Regions from separate parts of the Massilia sp. IC2-476 genome, predicted to be linked through region 2. Evidence: predicted binding sites of a transcription regulator. Region 2 holds the regulator's gene; the other holds the start of a gene.
The links. Region 2 encodes LexA, which represses DNA repair genes until DNA is damaged. Its sites were predicted from a motif close to ACTGTATNNNNATACAGT; they were not measured.
Positions count from the first base shown of each region.

Region 1 (3,189 bases), 180 kb from region 2:
TCGCGCCTGGAGATGTCCCAGGCCGAGGCCGAGCTGCGCGCCACCGCCGCCGTGGTGCCGCAGCTGGAGCGCGCGATCGCGCAGCAGGAACAGGCGCTGAATCTTCTGCTCGGCAGCAGCCCCGGCCCGGTGGCCCGGGGCCTGCCGCTGCTGGACCTGCGCATGCCGACGCCCGGCCCCGGCCTGCCCTCGGAACTGCTGCGGCGCCGTCCCGACATTGCCCAGGCCGAGCGCGCGGTGGCGGCGGCGGACGCCAGCCTGGCCGCGGCGCGCGACCAGCTGCTGCCGTCGATCCGCCTCACGGCTTCGCTCGGCGCGCAAGGCCACAGCCTGGGTAATCTGTTGCAGTCACCCACCGAGCTGTGGAGCTTAGGGGGCAGCATCCTGGCGCCCCTGTTCGATGCCGGCCGCCTGCGCGCCCAGGCCGAGATCGCGGGCACCGTGCGCGACCGCGCCGTATTCACCTACGAGAACGTGGTGCGCGGCGCGTTTGCCGAGACCGAGAACGCACTGGCCGGCATCGACGGCCTGCGGCGCCAGCTGGCGGAAGCGGAAGCGCGCCGCACCGCCGCCAACGAGGTGCTGCGCGTGGCGCACAACCGGTATGCGAACGGCTACGCTTCCTACCTGGAAGAGCTGGACGCCCAGCGCAACGCCTTCAGCGCCGAGAACACCGTGCTGCAGCTGCGCGCCAGCCTGCTGGCGGCCCACGTCGACCTGTACCGCGCGCTGGGCGGCGGCTGGACGCCGACGCCGTGAACGAGCCAGCCGTAAAACGCGCGCGCTGCGCGACCTGCCTGCGCGCGCAGTCGGCCTGCATCTGCCGGTGGATCACGCGGGTGGAGCCACGTGTGGCGCTCCTGGTGCTGCAGCATCCGCTGGAGGTCGGCAATGCCAAGAACAGTGCGCGCCTGCTGCACCTGAGCGTGCCGGGCAGCGTGCTGGCGGTAGGGGAGACCTTCGATGCGCCTGCACTCGACGCGCTGCTGCATGCGGATGGGCGGGCGCCGGTGCTGCTGTATCCGGACACCGATGGCGACGCCGGCCTGCCGGTACCGCCGCACTTTGTGCCGCAGGACGCCGGACGGCTGCGCCTGGTGGTGCTGGATGCCACCTGGCGCAAGAGCCGCAAGATGCTGTACCTGAATCCGGCCCTGCAGACGCTGCCGCAGCTGGCCCTGCGCGAAGTGGCCCCCTCGAATTATCGGATTCGCAAGGCGCATGCGCCGCACCAGCTGTCTTCGCTGGAAGCGGCGGCCCTGGCGCTGGCCCAGCTGGAAGGCGAGGGAGTGTCGTTCCAGCCGCTGCTGGACGCCTTCGACGGCTTTGTCGGGCAACAGGCCGCTTTTGTGCCGCATAACGGTCAAGTCCGAGACGCCGATCCATTGTAGGGTGGGCGGGGTGTCATGGGCCAGTGGCCCATGACACGAACGCCCACGCGGTCAACAGGTGTTAGCGAAATAGTGAGCAGGTCAGAACACGTGATCGAACCGCGTGGGCAGGGAAACCTGCCCACCCTACAACTCTATTTCGGCAACAGGGGGCTTTTGTGCCGGACTTGAATTCAAACTGAGCAAGGCGTACCATACTGTATAAACGTACAGTATGGAGCCGCCGTGCCCGATCGCAATAACCCTGAACAGCGCCAGCCCGTGGACGAGCAGCCGATGCTCGGCCCGCGTCCGCTCGCCGCGCGCAAGGGCCGGGGCGCGGTGTCGAACCTGCAAGGAAGGTACGAGCTCAACGGACGCGAAGAGTTCGACGACGGCTGGGAACGCGACGAAGAAGAAGCAGCGAGCCTGCGCACGACCGTTACCGACGAAGTCGCCAAGTCCATCCTGTCGCGCAACAGCTCGCCCGACGTGCCCTTCAACGTCTCGCTGAATCCCTATCGGGGCTGCGAACACGGCTGCATTTACTGCTTCGCCCGCCCGAGCCACAGCTACCTCGGCCTGTCGCCGGGGCTCGACTTCGAAAGCCGCCTGTTCGCCAAGGTGAACGCGGCCGAGCTGCTGCGGCGCGAACTGGCCAAGCCGGGCTACGTGCCCGAGCACATCGCCATCGGCGTCAACACCGACGCCTATCAACCCTGCGAACGCGAACTGCGCCTGACGCGCGCGGTGCTGGAAGTGCTGAAGGAATGCCAGCACCCGGTCGGACTCATCACCAAGTCCTCGCTGATCGAGCGCGACATCGACCTGATCGCGCCGATGGCCGAAAAGAGCCAGGCCTGCGCCGCGATCACGCTCACCACGCTCGACCCCGCCATCTCGCGCACCCTCGAGCCGCGCGCGGCCGCACCGGCGCGCCGCCTGCGCACCATCCGCACCTTGACGGAAGCCGGTATCCCGGTGAGCGTGAGCGTCGCGCCCATCATTCCTTTCGTCACCGAACCGGAGATCGAACGCATCCTCGAGGCGGCCCACGACGCCGGCGCCATTGGCGCCCATTACACCGTGCTGCGCCTGCCATGGGAAGTGAACCCGCTGTTCCAGGAATGGCTGCAGGCGCACTTCCCCGACCGCGCCCAACGGGTGATGAACCGCATCCGCGACCTGCGCGGCGGCAAGGACTATGACAGCGACTTCAGCAAACGCATGCAGGGAGAGGGCATCTGGTCCGACCTCATCCGCCAGCGTTTTACCAAGGCGGTAGACAGGCTGGGGATGGGAGAATTTCGCGGGCGCTTCGGCAGGCTGGATGGCTCGCAGTTCCGCAAGCCGCTGGTGGTGCCGCCCGCGCCAGGCAAAGGCGGCGCCAGGACGGGCGGACAGCTCGACCTCTTCTAGCATGCTGCCGCCAGGGCATGCGTCGCTGGCGGCGCGACTGGCGTAGCTGGCACCCGCATCCTGTCCACCGGCTCTCCTTTGCCGGAGCCGCGCCGTGCCATGCAACGCGGTCCCGATTCCTGTCGTCGCCATGGTGCACGTGAGGCGGTCACGCATCATGGGCAGCCTGTCCATTTCCCGCAAATGGCAGGGGGGCCATGAATGTCGACAGGCACTGCCGCCGGTTTATACTTATCCAATATTTAATACCTTGACGGATTTCAGTTATGGATGAGCAGCCGGAGTCCACCTTGCCGGATCTGTCTTCAAGCGGGGCAGTGACGTTTCCAGTGGTCGGCATCGGGGCGTCGGCCGGTGGCCTGCCGGCCCTGATGCAGCTGCTCGAGAACATGCCGCCGGC
Region 1 is NZ_JAJFER010000001.1:119,975-123,163, reverse strand. Features, by position in the region: gene LK539_RS00600 (efflux transporter outer membrane subunit) at 1-759, shown strand, start outside; gene LK539_RS00595 (DTW domain-containing protein) at 756-1,391, shown strand; gene LK539_RS00590 (PA0069 family radical SAM protein) at 1,668-2,789, shown strand; gene LK539_RS00585 (CheR family methyltransferase) at 3,107-3,189, shown strand, end outside.
Region 1: LK539_RS00590 (PA0069 family radical SAM protein) is a predicted target of LexA. The motif match lies at 1,588-1,605, and genes of this name have one in related genera.

Region 2 (3,189 bases):
GAGACCATCGCCAACCCGCGCACCCAGGTGGCGGACCTCGCCCGCATCGGCCAGCTGTGCCGCGAGCGCGGCATCCTCTACGTGGTGGACAACACCATGACCACGCCCTACCTGTTCCGTCCCAAGGCGGTGGGCGCGGGCCTGGTGGTCAATTCGCTGACCAAGTCGATCGGCGGGCATGGCAATGCGCTCGGCGGCGCCCTGACCGACACCGGCCTGTTCGACTGGAGCGCCTACCCGAACATCGCGGCCAACTTCCGCAAGCAGCCGGCCGCCAACCAGGGCCTGGCCCAGTTGCGCGCCAAGGCCTTGCGCGACTTCGGCGCGGCGCTCGGCCCGGAGGCGGCGCACCACATCGCGGTGGGCGCCGAGACCCTGGCGCTGCGCATGGAACGCACCAGCAGCAATGCGCTGGCGCTGGCGCAGATGCTGGAGGCGGATGAGCGGGTCTCGGCAGTGCACTACCCGGGCCTGCCTTCGCATCCGCAGCACGGCATCACGAAGGAGCTGTTCCGCGCGGGCGGCTCCTTGATGAGCTTCGAGCTGCGCGAGGATATCGACTGCTTCGACTACCTGAACCGCCTGAAGCTGGGCATCCCGGCCAGCAACCTGGGCGACACCCGCACCCTGGTGATCCCGGTGGCGCACACGATCTTCTTCGAGATGGGGCCCGAGCGTCGCGCCAGCATGGGCATCGCCGAATCCCTGATCCGGGTGTCGGTGGGCATCGAGGACACGGACGACCTGCTGGCGGACTTCCGCCAGGCGCTGGAAGCGTAAACACGACGGCAGCTACGGCTGCCGTTTTTCATTCAGCGGTTGAGCGGCACGGCACATTACCGCTATCATGGGACTCCATTCCCATCGGTATCACGTCTATGAAGACCAAGCTGTTCCTTGCCTCCCTGCTGCTGTGCGGCGCCGCCTTTGCCGGCGAGCTGGAAGACGCCAACGCCCTGTTCGAGAAAAAGGACTACGCGGCGGCGCTGAAGATCTATACCAAACTGGCCAATGCCGGTAACCCGGACGCGCAGCAGGCGCTCGGCCAGATGTACTGGTACGGCGAAGCGGGGCAGGTGGATGAGGCGAAGGCCGAGGCCGTGTTCAAGAAGGCTGCCGCCAAGGGCAACAAGGTCGCGATCGCGTCCCTCGAGCTGATGGACCAGCGCGTCAAGCGCCGCAAGGAGATCGATTACTGGATCAGCGGCTACGATGGCGAAGACCTGAAGTCGGGCGAATTCCGCTGCACGGCGCCGCGCATCCCGGCGATGTCGAAGATCAACGCCGACATCGACCGCATCGGCGCCGCCATCAACACCTGGCAGGATTGCTACAACAAGTACGTCACCAACCTGAATGCGGCCTCGCCGCTCACCAAGCGCGTGCCGGAAGACATCCGCAAGCTGATGAAGAAGGACGAGCTGGAGAAATCGAACGCCCACCTGGAGCAGCTGCAGGCCAACCTGTCGGAGGAGGCCAAGGTGAGTTCGAAGCTGATCCTGGCGGACTTCGAAGCCTGGCGCAAGGCGACCGAGGCTTATGTCTCCGAACACAACAAGATGGTCAAGACCAACAGCTCGACCCTGTTCAAGGACAAATAAAAAGAGCGGGCCGTGCCCGCTTTTTTTACGCTCGACTAACAAAACCCCGAGGGCAAGGCGATGCAACGCAGCCATCGGGGGAATTGTTAGTGCCAGCTGCGCATCAGGCCGACTGCGAGGCCCTCGAGCGCGAACTCGTCTTCCGGCGTCACCTGGATCACCTTGAAGTCCGGGTTTTCCGGCAGCAGCTCGACCAGGTTGCCGGTCTTGCGGTAGCGCTTGACGGTGACTTCCTCGCCCAGGCGGGCGACGACAATCTGACCGTTCTTGGCGCTGTCGACCTTCTTGACCGCCAGAAAGTCGCCATCGCAGATGCCGGCGTCGCGCATCGACCAGCCCTTGACCTTCAACAGGAAGTCGGGGCGCGCCGAGAACATGGCGGTGTCGACGGAGTAGGTGGCTTCGACGTGTTCCTGCGCCAGGATCGGCGAACCGGCGGCGACGCGGCCGACCAGCGGCAGCGACATCATCAGGTTCGGAGGCGGCATCGGGATCTGCTCGACGGAGGCGCCGACGAGGCGGATACCGCGCGAGGTGCCCGGCGAAATCTCGATCGCGCCCTTGCGCGCCAGGGCTTGCAGGTGTTCCTCGGCCGCGTTGGCCGACTTGAAACCCAGCTCGGCCGCGATTTCGGCGCGGGTCGGCGGGAAACCGGTATTCTCGATCGCTTCCTTGATCAGGTTAAGGATCTGTTCTTGCCTTGCAGTGAGCTTGAGCATGGGTGTTATACGGCATTAGTTGTAAGAGCAGACTGTATTTTTGTACAGTATTCCGCAATGCGCAAGGGCAAACGCGGGAAAAGTGTAAAAAAATTGTGCAATCCGGGTCCTCCGACTGCCAAAGTGTGGCGGCGTGTACGCAGGTACTTGGCGGACAGGCAAGGTCTCCTTCCATCCCAAACCACACCCCGGCTTCCCAACTGCCCGCTTTTCCGGCTATAATCGTGGGCTTACCCCTTCCCACACTCGTCTTGACGCCGAGGTGGGCATTTGTTTAAACGTCCTTAAGGAGTGTTGCATGCGTCATTATGAAATCGTTTTTATCGTCCACCCGGACCAGAGCGAGCAAGTTCCGGCGATGATCGAGCGTTACAAGACCACGGTGACCAGCCGCGGCGGTAACATCCATCGCGTGGAAGACTGGGGCCGTCGCCAGATGGCTTACCAGATCCAGAAGCTGCCGAAAGCCCACTACATCTGCATGAACATCGAGTGCGACAACGAGACCCTGGTCGAGCTGGAAACCGCATTCAAGTTCAACGATGCCGTCCTGCGTCACCTGACCGTCAAGATGAAGAAGGCCGAAACCGCACCGTCGCCGATGATGAAGTCGGTCCAGCGCGAAGACGCAGCCAAGAGCCACCGCGCAGAAGCAGCAGCCGCTGCCCCGGCCGCAGCTGCCTAAGTTTTTTCCAGGAATTAACGAACCAAGTAAAGCATCGCAGTGAATCAGTTCCAGCTCATCGCGACCATCGCGGAGCGAGACGTACTGCGATTCACCCCGGCCGGCGTCCCCATCGTGGGCGCCATCCTGCAGCACAGTTCGCAGCAGGTCGAAGCCGGAGTGGCAAGACTGGTCGAGTTTGAAA
Region 2 is NZ_JAJFER010000001.1:298,575-301,763, reverse strand. Features, by position in the region: gene LK539_RS01445 (cystathionine gamma-synthase family protein) at 1-780, shown strand, start outside; gene LK539_RS01440 (tetratricopeptide repeat protein) at 879-1,601, shown strand; gene lexA (transcriptional repressor LexA) at 1,688-2,320, opposite strand; gene rpsF (30S ribosomal protein S6) at 2,619-3,005, shown strand; gene priB (primosomal replication protein N) at 3,045-3,189, shown strand, end outside.